DNA from 4 places in the Thalassospira sp. ABL2_045 genome. Region 1 is predicted to be linked to each of the others. Evidence: riboswitches for the same ligand, from Rfam matches in the RefSeq annotation. Region 1 holds a riboswitch; each other region holds the start of a gene.

Region 1 (8,093 bases):
GATCCAGCAGGGGCCGAAGGCAGCGAAGCAGAAAAACGCCTAGCATTTGCTGAAACCTATCGCATGTTGCGCAACCGGATTTCGATCTTCACCAGCCTCCCGTTCAAGTCTCTCGACCGGCTGTCACTTCAAAATGAACTCGACAAGATCGGGAAAATCTCGAGCAGCGAGGACGCATGAGCGACACCAATAGTGGATCAGCCCCAATGAACTTGTTCGAACGTTTTCTGACCATCTGGGTGGCCGCAAGCATTGTGGTCGGCATTGTCCTTGGCGAATTGTTCCCCGACCTGTTTCAGGCGATTGGCAATCTGACCGCCTATGAGATCAATCTGCCGGTCACGGTTCTGATCTGGTTGATGATTGTGCCGATGTTGATGAAGGTCGATTTTGGCGCGCTTCATGAAGTCGGCCGCCAATGGCGCGGGATTGGAGTGACGCTTGGGGTCAACTGGTTGATCAAACCGTTCACCATGGCCGCCCTTGGCTGGTTGTTTATCGGCTTTTTGTTTCGCCCGCTCCTGCCCGAGGCACAGATTGAAAGCTATATTGCCGGTCTGATCCTTTTGGGTGCGGCACCGTGCACGGCGATGGTGTTTGTCTGGTCGCATCTGACCAAGGGGGATGCGAATTTCACCCTCACCCAGGTGGCACTTAATGACACGATCATGATCTTTGCCTTTGCGCCGATTGTCGCCCTGTTGCTGGGTATTTCAGCGATCACCATTCCGTGGGAAACGCTGACCATTTCGGTGGTGGCCTTTATCGTCATTCCGGTGATTGCCGGTCAGATCATCCGAAGCCGCCTGATGAAAGGCGGGGTTGCGGCATTCCATGATTTTGATGCCAAGCTCAAACCCGTTTCGATGATTGCACTGCTCAGCACGCTGGTTTTGCTGTTTGCCTTTCAGGGACAACAGATCACTGCCCAGCCGATGATCATTGCCCTTCTGGCCGTGCCGATCATTTTGCAGACCTATTTCATTGCCGCCATTGCCTATGTCGCCAACAAGGTGCTGGGCGTGGAGCATAAAATCGCGGCCCCGTCTTCGATGATCGGGGCCTCGAACTTCTTTGAACTGGCCGTGGCAACCGCCATCGGGCTGTTTGGATTTTCATCGGGTGCGGCCCTTGCCACCGTGGTCGGTGTGCTGGTCGAAGTGCCGGTGATGCTGTCACTTGTTGCCATCGCCAATCGTACGCGTGGCTGGTTTAGCCCTTCAAATGTTGCAAATACTGCAGAGTAACGGAGTCCTGAGATGAGCCGGAAAATTCGCGTTGGCATTAATGGTTTTGGCCGCATGGGGCGTCTGGTTCTGCGCGCCGGTTGGGGACACCCGAACCTTGAATTTGTTCATATTAACGAGATCAAGGGCGGGGCTGTAACTGCGGCCCACTTGCTGGAATTTGATTCCGTTCATGGACGTTGGAGCAATCATGTTGATTGCGTCGATGGGCAGGTTGTGATTGATCGCACCCACAAGCTAAGCTTTAGCGAAAATGTCCTTCCCGGCGAAACAAGCTGGGCCGGGCTTGGCTGTGACATCGTTCTTGAATGCACCGGTAAATTCAAATCCCCCGAAGCGCTTCAGCCTTATTTCGATCAGGGCGTGAAAAAGGTGATCGTTGCGGCCCCGGTCAAAGAAGGTGCCCTGAACATCGTTTATGGTGTGAATGACGATCTCTATGATCCGGCCCGCCACCATCTTTTGACTGCAGCCAGTTGCACAACCAACTGCCTTGCGCCGGTGGTTAAAGTCATGCACGAGAAACTTGGCATAGTGCATGGATCGATAACCACCATTCATGATGTAACCAACACCCAGACGATTGTCGATCTGCCGCACAAGGATTTGCGGCGGGCGCGGTCGTGTCTGCAATCACTGATCCCGACCAGCACCGGATCGGCGACCGCGATCACGATGATTTACCCGGAACTCAAGGGCAAGCTGAACGGCATTGCCGTGCGGGTGCCGTTGCTTAATGCGTCGCTGACCGATTGCGTGTTTGAGGTTGCGGAGGATACCGACACCGAGACCGTCAATCGCCTGATGCGCGAGGCCTCGGAAACTTATCTTTCGGGGATTCTGGGCTATGAGGACCGCCCGCTGGTCAGTGCCGATTACCTGAATGACAGCCGGTCTTCGATCATTGATGCGGGATCGACCATCGTGATTGACAAAAGACAGGTCAAAATTCTGGCCTGGTATGACAATGAGTGGGGATATGTCTGCCGCATGGCGGATTTGACCGTCAAAGTCGCGCAACATCTTTTGGGGAACTAGGGCAAATGTCCGCCGCAATCCGCAACTATGCGCTGGTCACCGGGGCCTATTGGGGCTTTACACTGACCGATGGGGCGCTGCGTATGCTGGTGCTGTTGCACTTTCATGCGCTGGGCTATTCGGCGTTTGAAATCGCTCTTCTGTTTATCCTGTATGAAGTGGCCGGGATCGTCACCAATCTGGTTGGCGGGTGGCTGGCGCAGACGCGTGGATTGCGCTTTACACTGTTTGCCGGACTTGCATTGCAAATAGCATCCCTGACCGCGCTATCATTTACCAATCCGGACTGGCTGCCCGCCATTTCGGTCGCCTATGTCATGGGGCTTCAGGCGGCATCGGGTGTGGCCAAGGACCTGACCAAGATGTCGAGCAAGTCGGCGATCAAGGTTCTGGTCCCGGCTGACGCCGAAGGCGCGCTTTTCCGTTGGGTGGCACTTCTGACCGGATCGAAGAACGCGCTTAAGGGCATCGGCTTTTTCATGGGCGGTGCGCTTTTATCCTGGCTTGGGTTTTCCGGAGCGCTTCTGGCGATGGCGGCGGGTCTTGCGCTGACACTTACGGCAGTTGCCATCTCGCTCGGTTCTGCGATGGCGGGCCCGGCAGACGCAATGAAGCCGAAATTCCGCGATGTGTTTTCACGCGATCGCAAGATCAATGTCCTGTCGGCGGCCCGGCTGTTTTTATTCGGATCGCGCGATATCTGGTTTGTTGTCGGGTTGCCGGTGTTTCTGGCGTCCGAGCTTGGCTGGAGCCATATCGAAGTTGGCAGCTACATGGCGCTTTGGGTCATCGGCTATGGCTTTATCCAGGCCATCGCGCCCAAGATGTTGCGGGCAAAAACCCGCGAGCCGGATGGCCGGACAGCGCAAATCTGGATTTCGGCCCTGATTGCGGTGTCCGCAATGATTGCCGCCGCCATCACGCGCGATATCGCGCCTGAACTTGCGGTTCTGGGCGGGTTGCTGGTGTTCGGGGTGGTTTTTGCCATCAATTCATCGCTGCATTCCTATCTGATCCTGGCCTATGCCGAGGGCGACAAGGTCGCGATGAATGTCGGGTTTTATTATATGTCGAACGCCATCGGGCGATTGACCGGCACGGTGCTTTCGGGGGTGGCGTATCTTTATGGCGGGCTGGTTGGCTGTCTTGTGACATCGATTGCGTTTTTGACGCTTGCCTGGGTGATCAGTGCCGCCCTGCCATCGCGATCAGATGTGTCAATGCAGGGTTGATTGAAAAAACTTCCTTCGCAGATGCGGGATAAACATCTGAAAAGACTCACAATCCTGTTTCATGAAAATTTAATCGCGCAAAAACCCGTGACAAGACACTGCATATAGGGGTACGATTCCAGTCAACGGTCAATAACTGGACCGCAGGAGGGGTTCCCGAGTGCCGCGAAAAAGCGTCTTAAAACGAGAATTTTCGCCCCCCGGATCGCACATGCAACATGCTGTGACCGGCGGAAACTCCTACCGCCACTTCCATCGCAAGATGAAAATTGAATGCGCGCCTTTCCATGACGGAATGGCGCGTTTTGCTTTTTTGGCAACTTTGTTGAGGTGATCGTCATGGGTAAGCGCGCAGCACGTCGTCGTAACCGTCCGCAACAGACTACTACCAACGTTCATGAGCTGTTTGATGAAAAGAATGCCGACTGGCATCCACTTGGCGAGACAGAGCAGAAAGGACAACGCGATCAAAGCTACCGCCGCAACATCCGCCCGAAAAGCGAGAACCAGGCAGCCCTGATGGAGGCCATCGACAACTTCAATCTGGTGATGGCCCTTGGCCCGGCCGGGACCGGCAAGACCTATATCGCGGTATCAAAAGCTGTCGAGGCCCTTGATAACGGCGATATCGCTCGCATCGTTCTGGCGCGGCCGGCGGTCGAAGCCGGGGAGAATATCGGCTTTCTGCCCGGCGATGTCGAAGCCAAAATGGCCCCGTATCTGCGCCCGCTTTATGATGCGCTCAATGACCGTCTGGGGGCCAAGCGCCTTAAGACTTATATTTCCGATGGCACGATCGAAATTGCACCGATCGGCTATATGCGCGGTCGCACACTTAACAACGCCTTTGTCGTGATCGATGAAGCACAGAACTGCACATACGGGCAGCTCAAGATGCTGGTCACCCGGCTTGGCTGGAATTCAACCATGATCCTGACCGGCGATCCGGACCAGACCGACCTTTTGCCGGAAATGTCGGGTCTTTCGGAAATGTCCGAACGGCTTGAAAATGTTGATGATGTCGCCTGTGTCCAGTTGCGCGACAAGGACATTGTCCGCCATCCATTGGTCGCAAGCATGCTTACCGTTCTGTAACCTCCGATATCGAATTCCGACACAGCAAACCAAAGAAGAAAAAGGCGGGTCTTTCGGGACCCGCCACTTTTTTTGCCAACAGAGATGTTTGGCAGAAATTCTTGGCTTCGCGCCAAATCGCGTAAAACGGGAAATCCTGTCAAGAAAACATATATATTGACGAAAAGTGCAGACCGGACCCAATATCTAGACATCACGGTCCTTCGCGTCGACCACAGAGTTGGTGCGAAGGCTAAGAGGGAATTCGGTGCGTTTGAGCCTTTTTCAAACAAATCCGGAGCTGCCCCCGCAACTGTAAGCGGAGAGTGTCTTTCGCAAAATAACCACTGAAACCCTTCGGGGTTTCGGGAAGGTTGAAAGACGCATTGACCCGCAAGCCAGGAGACCTGCCGTGAGCATGAGTTAACATTCACGGGCGGGGTGTCCCGGTGGAGTGCTTGCGATCTGGCAATTTGTTGCCATCCATCCCTGCATACCTCCGTTTGGCCTTTGCCCCCAAAAAATTGGGGCTAACGATGTCAGCAACTGTCGAAATGGAACGGCCAGCCGTTTCCAATCCATCACCACAATCGCAAACCGAATTCCAAGTCATTCGTCGCAATGGCTCGGTGACCAATTTTGACCCTGCCAAGATCAAGGCAGCACTGACCAAGGCATTCCTTGCCGCAGAGGGCGAAACCGCATCCGGATCGCATCGCGTCCATGACATTGTCGATGCACTCGCCGAACAGGTAACCGCCACCCTTTTACGCCGTGTTGCACCGGGCCATACCCTTCAGATCGAAGACATTCAGGATCAGGTCGAACTCGCCCTGATGCGCAGCGAGCACCACAAGGTCGCACGTGCCTATGTGCTGTATCGCGAAGACCGCGCCCGGGAGCGCGCCAAACTTGAAACACGCAAGAAAAAGAAAAAGCCCGATGCCCCGCTGATCAACGTAACCCAGCCAGACGGCAGCAAGGCACCGCTTGATTTCGACCGCCTGACCACCGTGATTTCAGAGGCCTGCGGCGCGCTTGAAGGGGTCAGCAGCGACCCGATTTTTGAGGAAACGCGCCGCAACCTTTATGACGGTGTGACCACGGATGAGCTGGCGTTGGCCCCGATCATGGCGGCCAGAACCCTTGTTGAACGTGAACCGAACTATGCCTTTGTCAGTGCGCGACTTCTGCTTGATAAACTGCGCGCCGAAGCACTGAGTTTTGTATCGGGCCGCCCGGAACAGGCCACCCAGGCCGAAATGAGCGAACGTTACGCCACCTATTTCCCCGCCGCCCTCAAGGTCGGGATCGAGGCCGGACTGATTGATGGTGAGCTTGCCAAATTTGATCTCAAGAAGATCTCGGCTGCGATCAAGCCGGAACGCGATCTGAATTTCCAGTACTTGGGTCTTCAGACGCTTTATGATCGTTACTTCCTGCATGTCAAAGGATCGCGCTTTGAATTGCCGCAGGCCTTCTTCATGCGGGTTGCCATGGGGCTTGCCATCCGCGAGATCGACCGCGAAGCCAAGGCGATCGAGTTCTATGATCAGCTTTCGACCTTTGTCTTCATGGCATCGACCCCAACGCTGTTTAACGCTGGCACCTGCTGTCCGCAGTTGTCTTCCTGCTTTCTGACAACCGTGCCTGATGACCTTGATGGCATCTTCAAGTCGGTCAAGGATAACGCCCTGCTGGCAAAATATTCCGGCGGGCTTGGCAACGACTGGACCCCGGTGCGCGGTCTTGGCGCACATATCAAGGGCACCAATGGCCAAAGTCAGGGTGTGGTTCCGTTCCTGAAAGTTGCCAATGATACCGCGATTGCGGTCAATCAGGGCGGCAAGCGCAAGGGGGCGGTTTGCGCCTATCTTGAAACCTGGCACATCGATATCGAAGAGTTCCTTGATCTTCGCAAAAACACCGGCGATGACCGCCGCCGCACCCATGACATGAACACCGCCAACTGGGTGCCGGATCTTTTCATGGAACGCGTCATGGCCGAGGGCCCGTGGACCCTGTTTTCACCTGATGACACGCCCGATCTGCACGATCTTTATGGTGCGAAATTCAAGGCCGCCTATGAAGAATACGAAGCCAAGGCCAATAGCGGCCTGATCAGCAATTTTAAAACCGTGCGTGCGGTCGATCTGTGGCGGCGCATGCTGACCATGGTGTTTGAAACCGGTCATCCATGGATCACCTTCAAGGATCCCTGCAATATCCGCTCCCCGCAGAACCATCGTGGTGTGGTGCATTCATCCAACCTGTGTACGGAAATAACTCTGAACACATCGGCGGACGAGGTCGCGGTTTGTAACCTTGGTTCGATCAACCTGATGGCGCATGTGACCGAAAACGGCCTTGACCATGACAAGCTTGCCAAAACGGTAAAAACCGCGATGCGCATGCTTGATAACGTGATCGACATCAATTTCTATACCATCCCCGAGGCACGCTATTCAAACCTGCGCCATCGCCCCGTTGGCCTTGGTTTGATGGGTTTTCAGGATGCCTTGCAGAAGATGGGCATTGCCTATGCCTCAGACCAGGCAGTTGATTTCGCCGATGAAAGCATGGAGGCGATTTCCTATCACGCCATTTCCGCATCCGTAGACCTTGCCGAAGAACGTGGCCGCTATGAAAGCTTTGAAGGGTCGCTTTGGTCGCGCGGTATTCTGCCAATTGATTCCATCGAATTGCTGGCCGAAACACGTGATGAATTGAATGTTGATCGCATCCAGCGTCTGGATTGGGAAACGCTTCGTGGGCGTGTTCAGTCCATTGGCATGCGCAATTCCAACACCATGGCGATTGCCCCGACGGCGACGATTTCCAATATCTGTGGGGTTAGCCAATCGATCGAGCCGGCCTACCGCAACCTGTTTGTCAAATCGAACATGTCGGGCGATTTCACCGTGGTGAATGCGGCCCTTGTCCATGACCTCAAGGAACGGGGTATCTGGGACGAGGTGATGATTTCGGACCTGAAATACTATGACGGCAGTGTTGGGCAGATTGACCGAATCCCCGACGACCTCAAGGCGCTTTATGCCACGGCGTTCGAACTTGATTCGTCTTGGCTGATCGAGGCCGCGGCACGGCGTCAGAAGTGGCTCGATCAGGCGCAATCACTGAACCTGTATATCGCCAATCCGTCCGGCAAGAAGCTTGGTGACCTTTATCGTCTGGCTTGGTTGCGTGGGCTCAAGACCACCTATTACCTGCGCTCAAGCGCCGCAACCCATGTCGAAAAATCAACCCTCAAAGGCACGGATGGCAAACTGAATGCGGTTGGCAACAGTCCGGCTGCAGCAGCCCCAAGCCCGACACCTGCGGCCGTCGTGACAGCATCGCCATCACCAAGCCCGGCAGCGCGTCCATCTGCCGTGGTGGATAGCAAACCAAAAGATGATGACATCACGGGCGGGGAAGTCTGGGGCAAGGCCTGCTCCCTTGACGATCCGGATTGCGAAGCCTGCCAGTAACACCAAAAACG
Region 2 (8,093 bases), on a different contig from region 1:
CGGAAACAGGTTTTGCGACACCCGGATAAACTCGGTCACGCATAGGTCGAACCCACCGGTCGCACTCAGCAATTGCCGAACGCGCCAGTCAACAAGTCCTTCCATTGGTGCCAGCACCAGATGCGTCATCGCGGTTTTGATCCAGTCTCAGAAAATCAGTTGGCGGGTTTTACCATAAACCGCCCAAACCTGTCGGTGAAAAATCACAGATCAGCCTTGCCGTCCTGCGCGAGCAACGGGCGAAATGCGGCAGAAATAGCGCATTGCTGACACGGTTTCAGCGAATTTGGGCGGTAGCTTTAAATCATCAAAAACAACAATGAAAGGGCACAAACATGCTCTATATCTTTGAAAGCGCGCTTGACGAAGTTGAAGCCGTTTCACGCGAAACCCGCGAAAAACTCTCCGGCCTTGATCAGATTTTGCAAACCACATCCCAAAGCCTGCAGGTCTTAAAAGAACGTCTTGAACAGACGGCTCACTGATACTTTGGGATCATTCTTGATCCATGTCTTTGAATTTACACATCGGTTGGTTCATGCTTGGTGTTATGCTAATCAGCGTGAACGTTCGCTGGTGCACAAGCGCCAAGGTGACGTCGCCGACATCAAAATAAGGAGGATCGTAGGATGCTGTATATCGTAGAGAAAGCTCTGGATGAACTTGAATCCGTACCGAGCGAAAAGCGCGAAGGTCTCAAGCATCTTGATCAGGAAATCAACGATGCGGTCGAGAAGCTGAAAGTTCTGAAAGAAAAGCTCAAGGCAGCTGAAACCAAGTAAGTCAGCTTTAGGGTATTGTTTCACGAGGCCGCGCATTTGTGCGGCCTTTTGTTTTGCCTATTTCGCAGCCGTTTTGATCAGGCCCAGCAATTCCTCAACCGCTGCGGTCGGGTTGGTGGTGCCAGAAAGCACATGCGCCTCAAGCGCCTGAAGTCGGTTTGCCACGTCATCACGTGCGGTAAAGGTTTCAAGCAACCGGTCGCGCAGCATCGTCCACATCCAGTCATGTTGCTGGCGCGCACGTTTGGCGACAAATTCGCCTTCCTTTTCCATCACCGTGCGGTGCTGGTTGATCAGATCCCAGATGTTATCAAGCCCGTCATTGATCAGCGCCGACACCATTACCGATTGCGGGCGCCAATGTTTGCTGCTGGGCTGCATGATCCGCAAGGCGGATGAATATTCACGTTTGGCTTCACGCGCCTTGGCCGGATCGGCATCGGCCTTGTTCACCGCGATCAGATCGGCAATTTCAAGAACGCCCTTCTTGATGCCCTGAAGCTCATCCCCCGCACCGGGCAGCATCAGAACAAGGAAGAAATCGGTCATCTGGGCGACCATGGTTTCACTTTGCCCGGCGCCCACGGTTTCGACTAGAACCACATCAAACCCGGCCGCCTCGCACAGCAGGATGGTCTCGCGCGTCATGCGATTGACCCCACCCAGATAGCCACTGCTCGGCGATGGGCGGATATAGGCATTGGGATCAATCGAAAGCTCGTTCATCCGGGTCTTATCCCCCAGGATCGAACCACCTGATCGTGCACTGGTCGGATCAACCGCAAGGACGGCAACCTTTTTACCGGCCTTGGTCAGGTTCTTGCCAAATGCCTCGATAAAGGTCGATTTCCCGACACCGGGCACACCGGTAATGCCGATGCGCTGTGACCCGCCCGTATTGGGCATGAGCTTGGCCAGAACCGCCTGCGCCTGTTCGAAATGTTTGGGATTGCGGCTTTCGACCAGCGTGATGGCACGCGACAGAATGGTGCGGTCGCCAGCCAGAACCCCGTCGACGATTTCATCGGTCGAAAGCACACGTCTGCGCACGGCCTTGCGCGGGCTGACCGTGCCGCCCGAGCCTGCAGGTATGGTGCGCAGCGTTTCTTTCACCAGGCGTTCCTTGAATGTGGCGCGTCTTGTGCCAGCAAAGCGTTACGTCGTGGCAGGAAAGTGGCCGTCAGGCCGCTTCCTCACCAGACTGATTAAGCTTTTCTAGCAGGTCGCCCGCCGCTTCGGCAATGACCGTTCCGGGCGGGAAGATCGCCTCGGCCCCGGCTTCGAACAGCTTGTCGAAGTCCTGCGGCGGGATCACGCCCCCGGCAACAATCATGATGTCTTCACGACCAAGCTTGTCGAGTTCCGCACGCAGCTGCGGCACAAGGGTCAGGTGACCGGCCGCAAGCGAACTGGCACCCACGATATGAACATCGTTTTCGACCGCCTGTTTGGCGGCTTCTTCCGGGGTCTGGAACAGCGGGCCGATATCGACATCAAAGCCCAGATCGGCAAAGGCGGTGGCGATGACCTTCTGACCACGGTCATGACCATCCTGACCCATCTTGGCGATCAGGATACGCGGACGGCGGCCTTCATTGGTCTCGAACTCGTTGATCAGGCGATCCACCTTGGCAAGCGCCTCGTTATCGGCCCCGACCTCGGTCTTGTAAACGCCCGAGATGGAGCGGATCACCGCCTGATGACGGCCATAGACCTTTTCAAGCGCATCGGAAATCTCGCCAACCGTGCATTTCGCACGGGCCGCCTCGACGGCAAGCTCAAGCAGGTTGCCATTGCCACTATCGGCGGCATTGGTCAGCGCCGTCAGCGCACTTTCAACAGCGCCGTTGTCACGTTCTGCGCGCAGGCGTTCAAGTTTGGCGATCTGCTGGCGGCGGACTTCGGCGTTATCAACCTGAAGCACATCAACCGGGCGATCATCGGTGACACGGTATTTGTTCACGCCCACCAAAGTCTGACGGCCGCTATCGATGCGGGCCTGGGTGCGGGCAGCGGCTTCTTCAATGCGCATTTTCGGGATGCCGGCTTCAATCGCCTTGGCCATGCCGCCCTGTTCTTCGACCTCGGCGATATGGGCCCATGCCTTTTCCGCCAGATCGCGGGTCAGGCGTTCGACATAATATGAGCCACCCCACGGATCGATAACGTTGGTGGTGCCGCTTTCCTGTTGCAGGAACAGTTGGGTATTACGGGCAATCCGGGCCGAGAAATCGGTCGGCAGGGCCAATGCCTCATCCAGTGCATTGGTATGCAGCGACTGGGTATGGCCTTGGGTCGATGCCATGGCTTCAACGCAGGTACGGATGACGTTGTTAAACACGTCCTGGGCTGTCAGCGACCAGCCCGATGTCTGGCTGTGGGTGCGCAGCGAGAGTGACTTGGGGTTTTGCGGATCGAACTGTTTGATCAGTTTGGCCCAGATCATGCGGGCCGCCCGCATCTTGGCGATTTCCATGAAGAAGTTCATGCCAATCGCCCAGAAGAACGACAGACGCGGCGCAAATTTATCAATCGGAAGACCCGCCGCCTGACCGGCACGGGCATATTCGATGCCATCGGCCAGCGTATAGGCCAGCTCAAGATCGGCCGTCGCACCGGCTTCCTGCATGTGATAGCCGGAAATCGAGATCGAGTTGAATTTCGGCATGTTTTGCGAGGTAAATGCAAAGATGTCCGAAATGATGCGCATCGATGGTTTTGGGGGATAGATATAGGTGTTGCGCACCATGAATTCTTTCAGAATGTCATTCTGAATGGTGCCAGAAAGCTGTTCGTGCTTCACACCCTGTTCTTCGGCCGCTGCGATATAGAGCGCCATCACTGGCAGAACCGCACCATTCATGGTCATGGAAACCGACATCTGATCAAGCGGGATGCCATCAAAAAGGGTTCGCATGTCATAGATGCTGTCAATCGCCACACCGGCCATGCCGACATCACCAGCAACGCGCGGATGATCACTGTCATAGCCACGGTGGGTGGCCAGGTCGAAGGCAATCGAAAGGCCCTTTTGCCCGGCGGCAAGGTTACGGCGATAAAACGCGTTGGATTCCTCAGCCGTCGAGAAACCGGCATATTGGCGGATCGTCCAGGGACGCTGCACATACATGGTCGGATAAGGACCGCGCAAAAACGGCGGCATGCCCGGCATGGTGTTTAAATGATCAATCCCGTCCAGATCCTTGGGGCCATAGGATGATTTGACATCAATCCCTTCTGGCGTGGTCCAGGGCGTGCTTTCAAACGGGTCTTTCGCACCGGCGGACGCGCCATCAAACAGCGGAAGATCGGAGAAATCAGGAATGCGGGTCATGGTTATTTCTCCCCCTGTTTGCCAAGAAGATGATCAAGTGCGGTGCCACAAATGCCAAGGACATCGGCCCCGACAAAGACAAATTCATCAATGCCGGCGGCCTCGTATTCGGACCTCGCATCGCCGGGATGTCCGGCAAGGTAAACGAGGCTGGCTCCTTTGGCCTTAAGTGCCTTGGCAACGTCGGCTGCCATGTCGGCATACTGTGGGTCCGATCCGCAAATCACGGCGATCTTGGTCCCGCTATCGGCAAAGGCGGATGCAAGCGCATCGGCCATCTCAAAGCCGTTATTGGTGATGGCTTCGATCCCGCCGGCTTCAAAGAAGTTGCGTGCAAAGGTCGCGCGTGCGGTGTGCTGGGCGACCTTGCCAAGATTGGCCAGGAAGACCTGCGGGAAGGCGCCGGTCTTTGCCTTGTGGCCATCTGCGCGTTTGCGAAGTGCTTCATAACTTTCCGAAAGACGGTGCTCGGGCAGTGCGCCGATACGGGTCGCGGCACTGGTGCCATAAAGATCGGTAAACATGTGTCCGATGGTGGCCCCGGCACGCGCCGCCTCGATCATGGCCGAAAGGCTTTTGCCGACGGTGCCGTCAAACTTGGTCTGGCGGGCCTTGGCATCGGCAATGATCGCCTCAAGATCGGGGGCTTCACACGCGACCTGGGCTTCAGAGATATTGGGGAATTCCGAAACACCGGTCAGCGGATCACGACGGGTGGCAAGGCGTTTTTCACGTGCGTTCCAGACAGTCTCGATCTCGGTCTTCAGGCTGCCATTGGCAAGCGCACTCAGGATGCCACCCGACGATTCAAGCGACTGGAATTTCGACCAGGCGGTCTTTGCCAGTTCCTTGGTCAGGTTTTCGATAAACCACGATCCTCCTGCCGGATCAATCACCCGGTGCACATTGCTTTCTTCCTGCAAGATCAACTGCGTGTTACGCGCAATACGGCGCGCAAAGCCATCGGGCAGGCCAATCAGATGATCATAGGGCAGGCAGGTCACACTATCCGCACCGCCAAGACCGGCAGCAAAGCTTGTGACTGTGGTGCGCAGCATATTGACCCACGGATCAACCTTGGTCATTGCCATTTCGGTGGAAACCGCATTGATTGTGATCGTCGCATCCTCGGCACCCGATGCCGAAAGAACGCGGCTCCACATCATGCGTAGGGCACGAAGCTTGGCAATTCCGGCAAAAAAGTCCGTGCCGATGGCGGCGTTAAACACCATCGCGCCCGCGGCCTGATCGACCGCCATTCCGGCATCGGTCAGGGCACGCAAATATGTCACCCCGCTTGCCAACAGGCAGGCCAGTTCCTGACCATCGGTGGCACCAGCATTATAATAAGGGGCACCATTGACCGAAATCGCAGCCGCCAGCGGGAACAGATCAATCAGCTCAACTGCAACGCTTGCCGCGTGATCAACCGCTTCCTTGGCGCCACAGGGCAGGGTGCCGGTCGTGGCCAGGGTTCCGATCGGATCGATGTTAAAGGCCGGGGCGGCTTCATCCGCACCATCGGTATTTGCAATATGTGCTGCCAAAAGGGCTGCGGCCGGAACGCCGGCGGCACCGCCATCAAGGCCGATGGTGGCAAGGTTGGTGTATACATCATCAAGGGCGGCATCGAGATCGGCCAGACAATGAATGGCGACCCCGTCCACGCCGACTTCGGCAGAACTGATTTCGCGCCCGGCGCAGGCAGCGGCATCAAGTTTCAGCGTGATCGATGTGGCACCGTTTTCAAGATCTTCAAGGATCGCGGCGTTGGTCGCCTTGGGATCGGGATGGGTATGAAGCTGGCGGATGTCCCACCCGGTAACGGTTTCGCGCGGCTCGACCGTGGCATTGAGAACTTCATGGATCAGCCGGGTCGCGTCATCCTGATCATCGGCGGTATAGATCGGCTGAACGGAAAAACCATCTAGCGTATTGGTGACAAGCTTCTTTTCGAACGGCGCGCCTTTAAGGGCGTCCTCGGCAAGCTTGCGCCAACTGGCGTAGTCAGCAGATGGAAATTCGGATGCGAGCTTTAGCGGGTCGGACATGGTTTCTCCCGGCTTGGTTCATCCCGGCCTTGATGCGACTCCATATGGGGTCTCCATATGGCGTTGGGCACGGAACGTTGCCAAATTCTATTCTACTACGGATTCCCAGTACCCGGTACACCCCGCCCGGCCCATTCATACCAAGAAAACACCATCGGTATTCTGACTCGTGCAAATGCCTGCAAAAAGGGCCTTTGCGCTTACAGTTGCGGGGGCAGTTCCGGGTTTGGCCACACTGCTTTAACGCAGGCCCGCACCGGATTCCCGACCATGTTTTCCGGTCACATTCGCGACATGGCGGTTTATAGCACCTGCTCCTAATTCCGTAAATAGGCATGGAAATACCTATTTAGGCGGATATGCCACCCGAAAAATCAGGTTTCCGTAACGTTATATCACCGGAAACATTGGGGTTTTGTCGGATCAGTCGCGGTTTCGGCTCTGGCGGGTGTGGTTCATAACGGCCTGATACTTTCGCGGAACAGGTGCAAGATCGGGGTGAAGACAGAACATTGCGTGGCAAAAATTTGGCGTGTTTAACCAATTTGACATTTTCATCTGTCAGTTTGGACTTGTCCCAATTCTCGGAGTATCGCCATCCATGAACGCGCTCAGCGCCATGCCGTCGCAATTTTGTCCTGATGGACTTGTTGCGTTCGCCGACGACAGTCCCAGCGCCAAGGCAGCCCTTGAAACCGTGCTGCGCCGGGCCGGATATGACGTGGCCGGTTTTGATTGTGCCGATGATCTGATCGATCAGCTTGACGGCATGTGTCCGAATGCCATCATTCTGGATATCGAAATGCCGGGCATGAGCGGCTTTGAAGCTTTCTGCGAAATCCGCCGCCGTTATCCCAACAGCGACAATGTGCCGGTCTTCTTCTTCTCGGCCCACTATGACGCCGATACCCGCGCACAGGCCGACGCGCTGGGGGCTGCTGATTTCATCAGCAAGGATGCCAGCCCGAAAGTCGTTCTCGAACAGCTCAACCGGGTTCTCGGCAATTCCATGAGCGCCTGCTAAGCGCTTAAATCATGATATTGCAATGATCAACGCTCTGCCTTGGCAGGGCGTTTTTTATATGGGTGAAAGGCTGGTCTTGCTTGCCTTCATTCCCATATTTCGGGCATAGCATGATCGGGGTTCATACCCCGCTACCACGTCCATCCAGTCCCGGAGCGCCCCGCAATGCCCCATTCTCCAGCGTCACCTGCTGCCAATCCGATTCTCGTTGAAGCCACCCGCGGCACCATGGTCGAAAGTTTTCACCGTGGCCGGTATGTGGTGATAAAAGCAGATGGCACGGTGATTGATGAGGGCGGCGATATTGATACGCTGATGTATCCGCGCTCCGCCATCAAGCCGCTTTTGGCGATTCCGCTGATTGAAAGCGGTGCAGCCGATGCCTTTGGTGTTGAAGACAAACACATCGCACTTGCCTGCTCCTCGCATAATGGCGAGGAAGAGCATGCAAATACGGTCGCCACATGGCTGGAACAAATCGGACTGTCGGTTGATGCGCTGGAATGCGCAGCGCATTACTCGCTGAGCCTTAATGCCGCGATCAAGCAGGCGTCTGATCATGTCAAACTGACCAAGGCGCATAATAACTGCTCGGGCAAGCATGCCGGGTTCCTGACCACTGCGCAGCATCTTGGCGAAGATCCCGTCGGTTACATTGAAGAGCAGCACCCGGTGCAGCAGCGCCTGATCAAGGTGCTCGAAGACATGGGTGATTGTGATTTGTCCGCCTCCCCGCGCGGTATTGATGGCTGCGGCATTCCGGTGATCGGCATGCGCCTGCGTGATCTTGGCCTTGCCATGGCGCGCATGGCCGATCCATCGGAACTTTCCGAAACGCGCAGTGATGCTATCAAACGCATCCGCACGGGCTGCGCCAAAGCGCCGTTCATGGTGGCGGGGAC
Region 3 (8,093 bases), on a different contig from region 1:
GAAGTTTGAAACGACACGGCCGTCTTGCGGATGCATGCGCGGGCCATAGGTGTTGAAGATGCGGGCGACCTTGATATCCAAGCCGTGCTGGCGATGGTAATCAAAGAACAGCGTCTCTGCGCAGCGCTTGCCTTCGTCATAGCATGCGCGCGGCCCGATCGGATTGACGTTGCCACGGTAATCTTCGGTCTGCGGGTGGATTTCCGGGTCACCATAGACTTCGCTGGTCGAGGCTTGGAAAATCTTTGCGCCAACACGCTTGGCAAGCCCAAGCATATTGATCGCACCATGCACGCTGGTCTTTGTCGTCTGAACCGGATCATGTTGGTAATGGATCGGTGATGCCGGGCAGGCGAGGTTATAAATCTCGTCGACTTCCAGATAGAGCGGGAAGGTGACATCGTGACGCATCAGCTCGAAATGCGGCTTGTCGAGCAGATGGACGATATTGTCCTTGGTGCCGGTGAAGAAATTGTCGACGCACAGGACGTCATTGCCTTCTTCAAGCAGGCGTTCACACAGATGAGAACCAAGGAAACCTGCGCCACCGGTCACCAAAACGCGCTTGCGTCGCCACATATCGTCTTTAACCTTATCGCTCTGACATCAAAACGGGCTGAAACTAGCAGCTTGGTTGGCGGAAAGCTACGACTTATCGTTTCCTCGATATGTCCGAAATTGCCCGATATTCACGTTTGGTTTCAAAGGTTATGAATGCTAATACATAACCTGTTAATGGACGGGCGTTATCGTGGTTCGGGCAGATTAGCGGCTGTGATTCCGTCAAAACAACCTTCTGGTTATTGCATTCATGTCTGATAGCTCAATTCCATCGCCCGAAGCCTTCCTCGTTGACTATGTGCGACGCCTTGAGCGGCGCAAGGAAGGTGTTGGTGCGATCCATGTGCATTTTTCCAAATTGTTGCCCTTTAACCGGCGTGACCATCACATCCGGACAGCCATTGGCGCGTTTGAAGAAATCGTGCCGGAAGTCACCGGACGCATTTTCACCCTGTCCAACCAGGATCTGATTTTCATCTTTGATGCAGCCGAGATGGACGAGGTCAATGCCGTCATCTTCCGGCTGAAATTCCTGTTCAATGACGATCCGCTGATCAGTGACGGCAAGGACGAAAGCGGTGCTCCCGCAACCTTCACCGACTATTACGATGTCGGTCAGCAATATAAGGAATTCCTGCATCTGACCCAGATGCTGGTGCGCGCCAATGCCAATCGACCCAAAATCGTCAGCAAGGCCGCCGAACGTCACAATGATCACCCGGAACTCAGTGATGATCGCGCGCCGCTGACCCCGAAAATTCTGGGGCGCATCGATGAATCGCTTCGTCGGGCAGATCTGTCCAACCTGATGCGGCGCCAGGCGATTTGTGCGGTGGTCGGTGATGCCCATCCAACGCCGGTGTTCCATGAATTGTTCATTTCGATCAAGGATTTGCAGGAAACTCTGCTGCCTGACGTCAATGTGCTGTCAAACCGCTGGCTGTTTCAGCATCTGACCGAAATTCTGGATCGTCGGATGTTGTCGCTTCTGACGCGATCGAATGACGCATCCGTGACCGGGTCGGTCAGTATCAATCTGAATGTATCTACCCTGCTGTCGCCGGATTTCCTGACCTTTGACAGTAACGTCAAGGCCGGTCAGCGCGGCACGATTGTGCTTGAGCTGCAAAAGATCGATATCTTTGCCGACCTTGGGGCGTTCTTCTTTGCCCGCGATTTCTGCCGGGATCGTGGTTATCGCATCTGTATTGATGGCATCAGCCATCTGTCCCTGCCCTATATCAACCGCAACAAGCTTGGCGTTGATATGATCAAGATGCTGTGGGACCCGGAAATGGAAAACATGGATGACGAACATCGTGAAACGATGCGCGCCGCCGTGGCAGAATCTGGGGATACCCGCGTCATTCTGTGCCGATGTGATGACGAACGGGCCATCAAGTTTGGCCATTCGATCAACATCACCATGTTTCAGGGCCGCCATGTCGAGCATCTGATGAACGAACGGACAAAAAAATAGCGCCGGTAACGGCGCTATTGGTTTTTGATCTATCGAAACCGAAAATCAGGCATCTTCCTTGCCATCGATCCCGGCTTTCTCAAAGGTTGCCATGCCGGTGTGGCATTCTGCCGATGCACGCAAAAGCGGGATGGCAAGGGCTGCACCCGATCCTTCGCCAAGACGCATGCCGAAATTGATCAGCGCTTCCTTGCCGAGCTTCTCGATCAGGCGCGCATGACCGGGTTCTGCCGATACATGCCCAACCAGACAGTGATCAAGGGCGTCATTGCGCATCGCGGCCAATACCGCCGCCGCCGCACAGGAAACATAGCCATCAAGCAAGACCGGAACCCGTGAAAAACGTGCGGCAATGATGGCACCGGCCATGGCAGCAATTTCACGACCCCCGACACAGCGCAAAACATCAAGCCCGTCATGCATCTGGTTTTTATGCAGAATGATGGCATCGCCCACAACACGGGTTTTACGATTTAGGGTCGTGTCATCAATCCCTGTGCCGCGCCCGGTCCAGTCGGCGGCATCGCCGCCATAAAGCGCGTGCGAAATTGCCGCCGCTGCGGTGGTGTTGCCAATACCCATTTCCCCGGGCACAAAAAGATCCAGCCCCTTTTCAATCGCGCTCATGCCAAAGGCCATCGCCTCAGCACAGCCTTCGTCATCCATTGCCGGCTCGGTGGCGAAATCGTTGGTCGGTATTTCAAGGGCGACTTCCATCACGCGCAGTTCCGCATCGACCGATTTGCAAATCTGGTTGATTGCCGCCCCGCCATTGATGAAGTTTTCCACCATCTGCTGGTTCACACTGGCCGGGAAAGCCGAAACGCCCTGGGCGACCACACCATGACTGCCAGCAAAGACCGTGACGCGCGGGCGTGACATGCGCGGGCGTGAAGTGGCCTGCCAACCGGCCAGCCACTTGCTGAAATCCTCAAGCCGACCCAGCGACCCGGCAGGCTTGGTCAATGTCGGTTCACGCGCGGCAACGGCGGCCTGCGCGTCTTGGTCGACATCGGGAAGTTCGGCGAGAAGGGCACGAATTTCCGCAAGATTTTGCGGCGGATGTTTCGGGTTGAACATGTGGGTCTCCGGCTGGCGGCATCGGTGCTTGATGTGTTCCGCTTGGCTTCCGCGATGGTAAGGATTAGGCTCGGAAACCAATTGTTTAAAGCGGTTCAGGAAGTCAGCCCAAACTAGGCCCGGGCGCAACAGATTGCCAGTTTGAAAATCGGAAATTTATGGTGTCCAAAGATCATAACCAAAACGAAACAAATTTGCAAAGCGCAGATTCGAAGGCCAGCAATGGCCCGGATGCGGATATTGGCAAAGGATCTGATGCCGCGATCAAGACATCTCCTATTTCTGATTTTTGGCGGGCGCTGGCGTTGCTGAGCCGGGTGCCAGTTACCGGCATTCATGACTTTCGCCCCGAATTGATCGCAAGATCGGTATGGTCCTGGCCGCTGGTCGGCTTGTTGCTGGCCGGGTTTGCGATGCTGCCGGCAATGCTGGTCTATCAATTGACCGACAACCTCCTGATTTTCGCAATCATCGCCTTGGCAGGTATGGTGCTTTTGACGGGCTCTATGCATGAAGATGGCATGGCCGACTGTGCGGACGGGTTTGGCGGCGGGTTTGAACGCGCGCGCAAACTCGAAATCATGCGCGACAGCCATATTGGGACTTATGGCGTCGTTGCCGTGATCCTGTGTTTTGGGCTGCGCATCGTTCTGTTATCTGCTGCCGGTGACAGTGGACAGGCAGCGATCCTGTTTCTGGTCATGGCCATAACATCACGCGCAGCCATGCCGGCTGTGATGCATGTTTTGCCGCCGGCGCGCGACAATGGTTTGGGCAAAGGTGCGGGATCACCAAAACCGGTGATGGCGTGCCTTGCGGTGCTTATCGCAGCCATCCTGTCATTCGTTTTGGCGGGCTTGATTGCGACCATCGCGGTTCTGGCGGGCGCGGTTCTGGCTGTTGGTCTTGTCGCGGTGGTGGCGAAATGGCAGATCGGCGGTCAAACAGGGGATGTGTTGGGCGCCACCCAATTGGTAAGCGAGCTTTTTGTCGCGATTGCCTTTATCGCTGTCATTTGATGGTGGGCTGAATACGAAGGATAACGAAGTCAATGAGAACAACACGCTGGTGGCTGGTGCGTCATGCCCCGGTCAAAAACCCCGAACGACTGGTTTATGGCCAAAGCGATATGCCCGCTGATCTGACGGATCAAAAGGCGCTCTCATCCCTTGCCGGGCAGTTGCCAAGGGATGCGGTTTGGGTAACCAGCCACCTGTCGCGGACCCATGATACGGCCCGAAGCCTGCAGAGTTTCATGGATATCGACGTCGCCCCACAGGGCGAAAGTGGTTTTGCCGAACAGCATTTCGGTGATTGGGAACTGCAAAACTGGAATGATTTGCCCAAGGGCGAAACAACACGCTTCTGGACGGACTTTGCCCGTCAGCACCCCCCGAAGGGTGAAAGTTTCGCCGATGTTGTCGGGCGCGTTGGGCCCGTATTCGGACGATTGAACGATGCGTTCGCCGGGCGTGATATTGTCGCTGTTCTTCATGGCGGTACGGTGCGTGCGGTTTTGGCCAACGCACTTGGCCTGTCGCTTGAAGCGGCACTGGCGTTTCATGTCGATACGCTGGGTTTGACCACACTCGAATATATCGACGAGGTCGAAGAACCCGGTTGGCGCGTGACAGCCGTTAATCAGCGATTTTAACCAAGCCGTGTTACGCAGAAGCCAGTTCGACGTCTGATGCCATGTCATCAAGGGCATGTTCGGCCAGATAGCGGTCCACCATGTCCGGGCTCAGGTCATGTTTTTCGCAAATATCGAAAACATCCCGCAGATAGGCCTGATAGTATGGTACCGGCCGACTGCGTGATTTTGCGCGGAGCTTGGCGACATTCGGAAAGTCGCCGGCAAAGGACGCGCTTTCGATCACCTGAATGATGGTGTCGTCAATGATGGCGGCCGGCATGCCGCAATAGGTTTTGCCACAGGCCGACAGCATCTTGCTTGCGGTCGGAACAGAAATGCCTGGCTGTGAAAGCAGTTCGTTCAGTTCTTCCTGCCCGAAATCGGCAATCGACATCAGGGTCACAAGGGTCGGCATGTCGCGTACAAGCAGCGATAGCGCATTCACCCGAATGCCCCGTTCATGGGACCAGATGATGGTCGCGATCACGCCCTTTGAGGCATCCTTTGCAAAGATTTCCCGGACATCGCGCCGTGCCAGCGTGACTTCGCCCTCGTTGGCGTATTCCTCAAGAAAGTCCTGAAAGGACGGGTTCGGGCTGTTCAAACGACCAAGCAAACCCAGCCACATGTCCTTGCGAGAGGAAGTGGTCCAGGTTGGCGCATTCAACTGTCGGATTTTCGATAGGTGAGAGCGTATAGCCATGTGTTCTTGCAAACTTCCAGTTTACCCCAAGAGTTTCGGCGCAGATTTTTCTGCTGCCAGCCGGGTTTTGTGCTTTTCAATCCCGGGTTTTCGCCAGATTGCGGATTTTTCCGTCTTTAGGGTGAGGACCTATTAATTTGGTTTGAATGGTTAAACAGATTTGCGCGGATACGCGGAGTAAAACTGCAGGAAGATATTTATCTTTCAAGGTTTTACGACAAATTAGCCCGTGCAAATCCGATTAATCCGAAGGACAGACGTTATATTTGCAAACTCCAGCGTCAAATCCCTCGTGCGGGATACCAACCCGCCCGGCAGGCTTTTCCTTGGATTTCGCAAATATAACGTCTGCCATTCAAATCAAATTAATAGGTCCTGACCCTAGTTCCAGCGCAACGGTTTTGATGTTGGCTGAAATGGTATGACCTCTCAAGCAGACAATTCTTACAAATACTGACCTTCCGATTAGGGTGTGTGCGCAACGAAGGGTTAAGTCCCCAGAATGACCTTTGGCATTTTTGGCAAACCTGATAGGTTCGGCGCACCGTTCGGTGATGGGAAATCGGTGCAAGGCCGATGCTGCCCCCGCAACTGTATCGGGTTGGGAGATCCGGGTCGGCGCGATGGCGCCAGACCAGCCACCGGGCAACCGGGAAGGCGGATCGCTTTCATGCCCGCAGCCAGGAAACCTGCCGAAGGTGTCACTATTCTTTTGATGGTGGCGACGCAATCGGGCCTCGGTGGGAGGCCATGGCGAGGAATAAACGGGATGACCCAGACTTTACCCCCCTCTGCACCCCTTGGCGGGACGCATCTGATCCTTGGCGGGGCGCGCTCCGGCAAAAGCCGGTTTGCCGAAAACATCATCAATCAGGCGGGCGGGGGAACCTATATCGCAACCGGGCGAGCCTGGGATGATGAAATGGCCAACCGCATCGATCTTCACAAACAATCGCGCGGCGATCTTTGGCAGACTGTCGAAGAACCGCTTGCGCTTTGTGCAGCTTTGCAGACCTGTAACGTCGCGGGCGGTAAGCCGGTTCTGGTCGATTGCCTGACCCTGTGGCTGACCAATCTGATGCTTGAAGATCGCGACATTGATGCCGAGATCTCAGCACTGTGTGAACTGGTGCCAACACTTATCGTTCCGGTCCTTTTTGTTTCAAACGAGGTCGGCTTTGGCATCGTGCCGGAAAATGCAATGGCGCGCAGTTTTCGTGATCATGCCGGGCGCCTGCATCAACGCATCGCGGAGCTGGCAGACAAGGTCACCCTTGTGGTGGCCGGCATTCCGATGCAGGTCAAATAGCAACATATAGCAACTCAAAGAATTGATTTTTAAGGATTTCAGAAATGGCACAATTGGGCAAAATCCCGGCAACCGTGATTACCGGTTTTCTGGGGGCTGGCAAAACAACCATGATCCGCAACATGCTGGAAAATGCCGATGGCAAACGCATTGCGCTGATCATTAACGAATTTGGCGATCTCGGTGTTGATCGAGGCATCATCAACGGTTGTGGCATCGAAGGCTGCGAAGAGGATGATGTGGTCGAACTGGCCAATGGCTGCATCTGCTGCACGGTGGCCGATGACTTCCTGCCAACCATCCAGAACCTGATTGATCGTGATACGCCACCAGACCATATCGTTATCGAAACATCTGGCCTCGCCCTGCCAAAACCGCTGGTAAAGGCGTTTAACTGGCCCGAAGTCCGCTCGCGCGTCACAGTCGATGGTGTGGTGGCTGTGCTTGATGGCGCCGCCCTGCGCGATGGCTTGTTTGCCCATGATCATCATGCGGTGCAGGCCCAGCGCGAAGCCGATGACAATCTTGATCATGAAAGCCCGCTTGAAGAACTGTTTGAAGAGCAGCTTCACTGTGCGGACATGGTGGTTCTGAACAAAACCGACCTTCTGAGCGATGCCGAACGCAGCAAGGTCGAAGCCGATATCCGGGCGGAGCTTCAAAAGCCGTCGGTCAAGATCATCGCCACCGACCATTCACGGGTTGAAAACGCGATCCTGCTGGGCCTTGGTGCCGCAGCTGAAGACGATCTTGATAGCCGGCCCAGCCATCATGACGATGGTCACGAACATGACCATGACGATTTCGACAGCTTTGTTGTCGCCCTTGATGCGATCAGCGATCCGGCCAGCCTTGAAAAGCGTCTGATTGATGTTGTGCGCCAGTTCGATGTCCTGCGGATCAAGGGGTTCCTTGATGTGCCGGGCAAACCGATGCGTCATGTGGTTCAGGGTGTTGGTGAACGTTTCCAGCGCTATTTCGACCGCCCGTGGGCGGATGGGGAAACGCGCCGGTCGGAACTGGTGGTGATTGGTCTGCATGGCCTGGATCGCGATGCGATCGTGGCTGCCATCAAGGCTGCCTGATCCTGTTTGATCTGATGAAACCTGCCTGAGACCGGCTGTAAAATGCATCCGGTCTCGGCACCTTTTTCGACCTGACGACGCAAGGATACGGATCCCCAAATGCACCTATTGGCAGCCCAGCCCGGAATGGTCACCGACGGCAGTGAGGCCGTCGACCTTGGACAGCAACCCGGCGATGTGGTGATCCTGTCTGCGGCCGAGTCTGAGCTGGCCTGTCTTGCCGGGGCACAGGGCCGTCT
Region 4 (8,093 bases), on a different contig from region 1:
ACGTCACGCTTGAACCGTGCCCAATGTGCGCGACCGCCATTTCATTTGCCCGTCTGCGGCGTGTCTATTTCGGGGCCTATGACCCCAAGGGCGGCGGGGTGGATCACGGCCCGCGCGTATTTGAAAGCACAAGCTGCCATCACCGCCCGGAAGTCTATGGCGGGATCGGCGAGGTCGAGGCCGCCAAGCTTCTGAAGGATTTCTTTGGCAGCTTGCGCTAGGCGTTTCATTGGTTGGTTGTTTGGGGCCGAAGCTTAGTTTTCCGGCACTTCGCGAAACATCACCATGCCGCCGTGATAAAGCACGTCATTTTCAAAATGGCCATCGGCGGTGAAGCCGGTATCATCCTGATAGGTGATGTAATTGCCCGAGACCTGATAATCGCCCTGATAGGCGGATTGCCGGGTGCCACGGGCCTCGTCATAGCGGCCATTAGCACGCAATTCCTGACGGATATGACCATCTTTTGTCACCCACATGCCGACATAGGGATGGGGCAGGTTTTCTGTGCTTTTGGGCATTTCCGGCTCCTGTTGGCCAAGGGCTGGTGGTGCGAACACCACCAGCAAGGTTAGAAAGCAGAAGAATTGCAGGCCGGTTTTCATCAAAATGCCGATGCGGTCGGACGCACGATCACCTCGTTAACGTCGACGTCTTCGGGTTGATCAAGCGCATAAAGCACGGCCCGTGCAATCGCATCCGGGGTAAGGGCGATCTGACGGAACTGGGTCAGCAGATCCTTGCTGGTCGGATCGGTGATGTCATGACCCAGTTCGGTTTCCACCACGCCCGGTGAAATCGTGGTTACGCGAACATTGGTGCTTTCTTGGCGCAGGCCTTCGGAAATCGCGCGGACCGCATATTTCGTGCCGCAATAGACAGCGGCACTTGGCACCACCGAATGGGCTGCGATCGATGCGGTGTTGATGACATGACCGCGACCCTGTTCCTTAAACAGCGGTAGGACAGCAGCGATGCCGTTCAGGACCCCGCGAATGTTCACATTGATCATGTTGTCCCATTCGGCGGTTTTAAGTTCCGACATGGGCGCAAGCGGCATCACACCGGCATTGTTGAAGATCGCATCAACCCGGCCAAACAGGTTGTGGGCGTGATAAACAAGCGCCTCGACACTGTCGGCATCGGTGACATCGACGGATCGGGTCATGGTTGATCCGCCGGCGGCCTCGATCTCGGCTGCGATCTCGTTGAGGCGTTCGGTGCGCCGTGCTGCCAGAACAACCCGGGCACCATGGCGAGCAAGAAGTTTTGCGGTCGCTTCGCCAATGCCGCTGCTGGCACCGGTGATGATGACGGTTTTGTTTTCGACGTAATTGATCTGGTTCGACATGACATCCTCCGTGTGTTTGCGTCACGGCGCTTAACCTGTCGTCTAAAGTGGGATTTCGAAATACACAGAACTCGAAACCGATTGCCTATTCCTCCAAGTGGCGATGTCTGTGCTTTTCCCGCTCGCCCACGGGTGTATATTCCATGGAAGGAAAACCAAGGGATTCTGGATGGAAAACTATCAAAGACTGTGTGCGCTGATTGACAAATACTGCGATCCGGATGGCACGGCCAAAACTTCGATTGATCCGGTGTCGCTGTATCGTTCAACCGGTCCGTCCCTCAAGGTGCCGACGATTTACCGGCCTTGCCTGTGCCTGATTATCTCGGGCGTCAAGGAAGTCACCCTTGGCGATGAGATGTTTCGATATCAGCGCGGCCAACTCCTGGCGGCGTCGGTAGACTTGCCGATTGTCGGCCATGTGACGGTGGCCAGCACCGATACGCCCTATCGCAGTTTGTCGCTGGATCTTGATGCCAAGACCCTTGGTGATCTGGTGACGGATATGGGCCTTGATCTGGGTATGGATGGTGAAAGCAGCCGCGGGCTTTTTGTCGAGGAAACGTCGCAGGAACTTATGGACTCCGTCCTTCGCGTCGTCGAATTGCTGGATCGGCCTGATGAGAGGCAGGTCATGTTGCCGATGTTGATCCGCGAAGTGCATTATCGTTTGCTGCGCACCGGCAAAGGGATCGAAATCGCGCGTCTGGCAATGGGGGGTAGCACCATGCAGCGCATTTCATCCGTCCTGCGATTGATGAAGGATAACTTTACTAAGCCGCTTCTGGTCGAGGAGCTGGCAAACCATGCCAATATGAGCCCGTCTTCCTTCCATCATCATTTCAAGCAGGTCACGGCAATGAGCCCGCTTCAGTACCAAAAGCGCCTGCGCCTGACGATGGCACGTCAGATCATGCTGGCCGAGATGAAGGATGCGGCAAGTGCGGCCTATGCGGTGGGGTATGAAAGCACATCGCAATTCAGTCGCGAATATTCCCGCATGTTTGGCGCCCCACCGATGCGCGATATCACCGCCATTCTGGGGCAGTCGCGACATCCGGGCGCACACGGAAATATCCCCGGCAGCCAAATCTGATTGCCGGGGATCAAATATGCGTTGTCGTGGTGGCTGGGTTAACCCTGTTGCTGATTACCCAGTGCCGGCAAGTGCTGGAACATCCAGGTTTCACTGAGCGGGCTATCGCCGCGCTTCAGATACATCCGAAGGTCAACCGGATCGGTGCCAGAAGCTTTAAGGTCAAAGGCCGCGCGCCAGATACGCGTATCCATGATCGGTTCGATCTTCGTACGGACAATCTCGCCGCGTGAGGATGTCACAACCACTTCCGGGAATTCGCCATAGGCAAGGGTTCCCAAAACCTCGCCTTCGAACTCGACGGAAAACTTGATCTCGTCTTTCGGGCGGTTGGTGCCGGGCTCTCCGCCACGGCCCATGCGGGTGGCGGTGGCGCGTGCGAGTTCCTTGACCGGGAAAGGATTGTGGGCCTGCCAATGCAGGCGGTATTTGAACTGATAGCTGTTGCCTGCCTTGGCTTCGCCATTGGGCACCCAGAAGGCGGCAATGTTATCGTGGATTTCATCGTCGGTCGGGATTTCGATCAGCTGTACCGCGCCGTCATTCCATTCACCTTTCGGTTCGACCCACAGGCTCGGGCGGCGGTGATAGCGCACGCCATCCAGATAGTTATTTACATCGCGATCTCGCTGCATCAGGCCAAAGCCACGCGGGTTATGGTCGCCAAAGGCCGATGCGCGAATGGTTTCCGGGTTATTGAGCTGTCGCCAGATGCGCTCGCCGCCACCGGTCCAGAGCTCCAACCCGTCGCTGTCATGCACTTCCGGGCGCCAGTCAAAGCGGAATGATTTGTTCTGTTCGGAATACCAGAACATGCTGGTTAGCGGCGCGATGCCCAGCCGTTCGATGTCTTTTCGCACAAACAGATGCTTTTCAACATCCATGGTGACCCCTTCGCCGCGATAAAGCAGGAATTTATAGGCACCCGTGATGCTCGGCCCATCCAGCAGGGCATAGACCGTCACCGGGTCTTCGGGGTTCTTGGCCGGTTCGATAAAGAACTGTCGGAAATCGGGGAATTCTTCGGGGGTGTTGGACGCAGTATTGACCGCGATCCCGCGTGCCGACAGGCCATATTGGCCTTCATCACCAATGGCGCGGAAATACGAAGCGCCAAGAAACGCCGCCCAGTCCTGGGTTTTCCAATCATCACGCGCCTGATTTTCATGCAGGCGGAAACCGGCAAAGCCGCTATTGGCGGGCAGTTGGTGGGCAATGCTGTCTTCAGGCATGTCAAAGTAATCGGGCTTATAGATCACCTCGCGCGCCTGCCCGTTTTCTAAAAGATACATATGCACCGGTTTGGCGAAATACATACCCAGATGGAAGAAGGTCAGCGGATAGGTGCCCGATCCGTCAGAAAACGGCGAATGATCGCGTTTGTAATGCAGCTTGCCATGGGTATCGTAATCGATCTTGCCGACAATTTCCGGGTTCGGGGCAACAGGTGCTTCATAGGGCTCGGTCGCCATTACCTTGGCGCGTTCGATCAGGCTGGCAAAATCAAAGCTTTGCGCATTGCCCAGATCAAGACCGGAGACCTCGGCCATCGCATGGCTATAAAGCGACATTCCCGGCAGGATCAGGCCAGCGGCGGCGATGGATTTCAAAAAGCGTCTGCGTTCCACGGAAGTCGTCATTTTCACCATGTTCCGATGATTGCGTTACTCGGCAAAGCATACCGGGCAGTGTGGAGGTAATCGGGACGAATGATGGCAAATTCAAGGTGACGATACGCTGACCTGACACGGACGCGCGGCGCTTGACGAACAGTGTTATTTGTGTGAAATCAATTTCTTGTCGGTATCCGAAATTCGGATAAAGGGAATTCGATGTGGTCTGGTCTTGCCAGATCATTGACCGAAGCTGCCCCCGCAACTGTAGGCGGTGAGCATTTTCTGATTTAGCCACTGGGTAATGCCCGGGAAGGCCAGAAAATGCAGTGACCCGTGAGCCAGGAGACCTGCCGACATAAGCACGACGGACCGGGCGGGGTGCCCCGGAGGATGTCGGTACATGTCGCGTTATCCGCAGGTTGGAGCTCATTCTATCTGCGTTTAATCCCGAACATTTCCCGCCATTTTTCAGCACGCTAGCCAGTCCCTTGACGAGAGCAACTGTGATGTTATGTTATAACATAACATTTATGAGGCGGGTTGGTTCCATTCCATAAAAAGGGTTTCGATCTGCCTCCGTGAGAGGACAATGACGTGATTACAATGAACAAACAGGGTCTGGCAGTCGGGGTGATTGCTGCTGGATTGGCATTCATGAGTGTGGGCGCTCAAGCAACCGATTATCCGCTGACGCTTGAGAATTGCGGGCGCAGCGTGACTTTTGAAAAGGCACCGGAACGCGTTGTTTCGCTTGGCCAAAGCAATACCGAAATCCTGTATCGGTTGGGATTGGCTGACAAGGTTGTCGGAACCGCTGTGTGGTTTAATCCGGTGGCAGAGAAATACCGCGAAGCCAATGCCAAGGTGAAGCGCCTGGCCGATAATGATCCCAGCTTTGAAAGTGTTGTTGGTCAGAAACCAGATCTTGTCACCAACCAGTATCAGTGGCATGTCGGCCCGAACGGTGCGGTCGGCACGGTCGCGCAGTTCAATGAGCTGTCCATTCCGGTTTATACCGCACCGGCCGATTGTGTCGGCAAGGATAACAGCACGGGTGGGGATGGTACGCGCCTTGATGCGTTTTCGATGGATCTGATCTATCAGACGATCAGCGAAATGGCCCTGATCTTTGACGTTGAAGATCGCGGTGAAAAGCTTGTTGCAGACCTGCGCGCCCGTGAACAGGCGGCGCGGGCCAGTGTCGAAAGCATCGATGGTAGCGGTATCAGCGCCCTTTTCTGGTTCTCAAGCGCCGAGATTGATGTTGATCCCTATGTTGCCGGGCAAAAAGGTGCACCGGGTTATATCGCCAATATCCTGAATGTCAGAAATGTCATCGACAGTGACGATGAATGGCCGAAAGTCGGTTGGGAAACTATTGCGCGCGCCAATCCGGACATTATCGCAATCGGCAAAATGGAACGTCGCCGTTTCCCGGCTGATGACTGGGAGCTGAAAATGAAGTTTCTCAAATCCGATCCGGTGACCAGTCAGATGGATGCGGTTCGCAATGACCGGATTGTGGTGATTGACGCAATGTCGATGAATCCGACGATCCGTACCATCGATGGTATTGAATTGATGGCCAAGGCGATTGTCGATCTGCGCCAGAGCCAAATCAATTGACGGTCCTGCTATCTTCAATCGTCGGACGTCGCACCAGCGCAGCTTTTGCTGCGCTGGTGTTGCTTGGCCTCGCGCTCGCCTTTGCCGCGTCGGTGGGGGAAACATCCATCCCGATCCGTACGGTGATGGATACCATCGCCAATCATGTGTGGGGTGCCGGTTACGCGATTGATCCGATTGATTCCGGTATTGTCTGGAACTATCGCCTGAGCCGGGCGGTGGTTGCTGCGTCCTGCGGGGCGGCATTGGCCCTGTCCGGCGCAGTCCTGCAGGCACTTTTACGTAATGCGCTTGCCGATCCCTATTTGCTTGGTATTTCTGCCGGGGCGTCAACGGGGGCGGTCAGTGTTGCGATGCTCGGTATCGGGGCTGGCATGTTTGGCATGTCGGAGGGCGCGTTTATCGGCTCTGTCGTGGCGTTTGCCTTTGTCTCGCTGCTGGCGTTGCAGGCAGGACGCGGCACCGGTGCGATCATTTTGGCGGGTATTGCCGGTGCGCAGCTTTTTAATGCCCTGACGTCGTTTATCGTCACAAAGTCCGCGAGTGCCGAGGAAGCTCGCGGCATCATGTTCTGGCTTTTGGGTAATCTAAGTGGTGTGCGCTGGCCGGATGCGTCACTTGCCCTGCCGATCGCCATTGTTGGATTGCTGGTCTGTCTTTGGCATGCGCGCGCACTTGATGCCTTTACCTTCGGTCGGGACTCAGCCGCATCACTTGGTGTGCCGGTGCGTCGTGTTTACGTCATCCTGATTGGGGTTTCGGCGCTGATGACGGCGGTGATGGTCAGTATTGTCGGATCCATCGGGTTTGTCGGGCTGGTTATTCCGCATGCGGCGCGTTTCTTCGTTGCCAATCGTCATGGGCTTTTGTTGCCCTTGTCCGCATTGATCGGCGCACTTTTCCTTGTCGGGGCGGATGTGATTTCCCGGGTGATTGTGCCGGGGCAGGTTCTGCCAATCGGGGTGATTACGGCCCTTGTCGGTGCGCCGGCCTTCGCGCTTATTCTCTGTCACGGAAGGGTCTTGCGATGACCTTGGAACTTCGCAATGTCGACTGGTCGGTCGGTTTCAAAAAGATCGTGCGGGATGTCAGCTTGCGCGTTGAGCCGGGCGAATTCCTTGGCGTCATCGGCCCGAATGGATCGGGTAAAACCAGCATGATGTCGGTTTTGGCCGGTATCCGCCCGCCATCTGATGGCATGGCGCTGCTTGACGACCAAGCAATGGGCAAGGTTGGGCGTCGCAATCTGGCGCGCCGGATCGGATTTGTCGAACAGCAGGCCGATACCATTGATCGCATCACCGTGCGCGAAGCTGTTTCGCTTGGGCGGACACCCTATCTCAGTCTGCTCTCGCCTTGGTCCGGGGGCGATGATGATATCGTTGCCAACGCGCTTGAACGGGTTGCGATGGCCAATATGGCGGACCGCATATGGCACACATTGTCCGGTGGGGAAAAGCAACGGGTTCATATCGCCCGTGCACTGGCACAGCAACCTGATTACCTGTTTCTGGATGAGCCGACCAACCATCTTGATATCCGTCATCAGCTTGGGCTTTTGGAGCTGGTGCATGATTTGCCGGTGACTGTGGTGGCTGCTCTGCATGACCTGAACCATGCAGCGCTGTTTTGTGATCGGATCGCGATGATGGATGGGGGACAGCTGATCGCAATCGGAACGCCGCGCGAGATTTTGACCCGCAAGAATTTGCGAGATGTGTTTGGTGTCGAGGCCGATATCGAAATCGAAAGCGATGGTCGTTGTCACATCCGATATCGGGTCGGTGGCGAGATGGATGTTGAAATCAAGAAAGGCCGGGTTGCGTAAACCGGCCTTTCTTGGTTTCGGATGTTTAATCCGATTATATCTGTTCGCGGGCAACCGCGCGCCAGCCGATATCGCGGCGACAGAAACCACCTTGCCAGTCAATCGCATCAACCGCCTCATAGGCGCGTCTCTGGGTTTCGGTCACCGTCGCACCACGTGCGGTCACGCCAAGAACGCGGCCACCGGTCGCGACCAGCTTGTCGCCATCCATTTTGGTGCCAGCATGCAGGACCTTGACCTTGTTCATGGCATCTGCCGCCGGGACGTTCTTGATCTCGGTACCTTTTTCATAAGACCCCGGATAGCCCTTGGCGGCCATGACGACGATCATGGCGGTTTCGTTGTGCCATTCGGGTTTGACGTTGTTGAGTGTGCCGGTCGCGGCACCATCGAGGATATCAAGCACGTCGGATTTCAGACGGGTCATCAGGACCTGACATTCCGGATCGCCGAAACGGATGTTGTATTCGATCAGTTTCGGATTGCCGGCATCATCAATCATCAGACCGGCAAACAGCACGCCCTTGAACGGATGACCTTCATTTGCCATGCCCTTGACGGTCGGAATGATGATCT

The links. Region 1 has a riboswitch for cobalamin ahead of ACXAIA_RS10810 (ribonucleoside-diphosphate reductase subunit alpha). Riboswitches for the same ligand answer to the same signal wherever they lie in the genome.
Region 2: linked by a shared signal. The riboswitch ahead of ACXAIA_RS03385 (methylmalonyl-CoA mutase family protein) and the one ahead of ACXAIA_RS10810 (ribonucleoside-diphosphate reductase subunit alpha) in region 1 are both predicted to bind cobalamin.
Region 3: linked by a shared signal. The riboswitch ahead of cobU (bifunctional adenosylcobinamide kinase/adenosylcobinamide-phosphate guanylyltransferase) and the one ahead of ACXAIA_RS10810 (ribonucleoside-diphosphate reductase subunit alpha) in region 1 are both predicted to bind cobalamin.
Region 4: linked by a shared signal. The riboswitch ahead of ACXAIA_RS16105 (ABC transporter substrate-binding protein) and the one ahead of ACXAIA_RS10810 (ribonucleoside-diphosphate reductase subunit alpha) in region 1 are both predicted to bind cobalamin.

The regions. Positions count from the first base shown of each region.
Region 1 covers NZ_JBSWYV010000006.1:109,877-117,969, forward strand. Annotated here, with positions in the region: gene ACXAIA_RS10785 (arsenate reductase ArsC) at 1-180, shown strand, start outside; gene arsB (ACR3 family arsenite efflux transporter) at 207-1,247, shown strand; gene ACXAIA_RS10795 (ArsJ-associated glyceraldehyde-3-phosphate dehydrogenase) at 1,260-2,285, shown strand; gene arsJ (organoarsenical effux MFS transporter ArsJ) at 2,291-3,517, shown strand; gene ACXAIA_RS10805 (PhoH family protein) at 3,857-4,612, shown strand; cobalamin riboswitch at 4,792-5,020, shown strand; gene ACXAIA_RS10810 (ribonucleoside-diphosphate reductase subunit alpha) at 5,128-8,082, shown strand.
Region 2 covers NZ_JBSWYV010000001.1:733,266-741,358, forward strand. Annotated here, with positions in the region: gene ACXAIA_RS03360 (tRNA dihydrouridine synthase) at 1-129, opposite strand, end outside; gene ACXAIA_RS03365 (hypothetical protein) at 336-485, shown strand; gene ACXAIA_RS03370 (hypothetical protein) at 630-782, shown strand; gene meaB (methylmalonyl Co-A mutase-associated GTPase MeaB) at 840-1,895, opposite strand; gene scpA (methylmalonyl-CoA mutase) at 1,963-4,116, opposite strand; gene ACXAIA_RS03385 (methylmalonyl-CoA mutase family protein) at 4,119-6,167, opposite strand; cobalamin riboswitch at 6,303-6,482, opposite strand; gene ACXAIA_RS03390 (response regulator) at 6,769-7,191, shown strand; gene ACXAIA_RS03395 (asparaginase) at 7,357-8,093, shown strand, end outside.
Region 3 covers NZ_JBSWYV010000001.1:170,436-178,528, reverse strand. Annotated here, with positions in the region: gene ACXAIA_RS00815 (UDP-glucuronic acid decarboxylase family protein) at 1-579, opposite strand, end outside; gene ACXAIA_RS00810 (EAL domain-containing protein) at 812-2,041, shown strand; gene cobT (nicotinate-nucleotide--dimethylbenzimidazole phosphoribosyltransferase) at 2,087-3,121, opposite strand; gene cobS (adenosylcobinamide-GDP ribazoletransferase) at 3,316-4,140, shown strand; gene ACXAIA_RS00795 (histidine phosphatase family protein) at 4,173-4,775, shown strand; gene ACXAIA_RS00790 (hypothetical protein) at 4,786-5,460, opposite strand; cobalamin riboswitch at 5,981-6,171, shown strand; gene cobU (bifunctional adenosylcobinamide kinase/adenosylcobinamide-phosphate guanylyltransferase) at 6,230-6,769, shown strand; gene cobW (cobalamin biosynthesis protein CobW) at 6,814-7,854, shown strand; gene cobN (cobaltochelatase subunit CobN) at 7,954-8,093, shown strand, end outside.
Region 4 covers NZ_JBSWYV010000012.1:28,520-36,612, forward strand. Annotated here, with positions in the region: gene ACXAIA_RS16080 (nucleoside deaminase) at 1-221, shown strand, start outside; gene ACXAIA_RS16085 (Atu4866 domain-containing protein) at 255-521, opposite strand; gene ACXAIA_RS16090 (SDR family oxidoreductase) at 605-1,351, opposite strand; gene ACXAIA_RS16095 (AraC family transcriptional regulator) at 1,521-2,447, shown strand; gene ACXAIA_RS16100 (OpgD/OpgG family glucan biosynthesis protein) at 2,486-4,087, opposite strand; cobalamin riboswitch at 4,232-4,432, shown strand; gene ACXAIA_RS16105 (ABC transporter substrate-binding protein) at 4,667-5,689, shown strand; gene ACXAIA_RS16110 (FecCD family ABC transporter permease) at 5,686-6,720, shown strand; gene ACXAIA_RS16115 (ABC transporter ATP-binding protein) at 6,717-7,517, shown strand; gene purD (phosphoribosylamine--glycine ligase) at 7,552-8,093, opposite strand, start outside.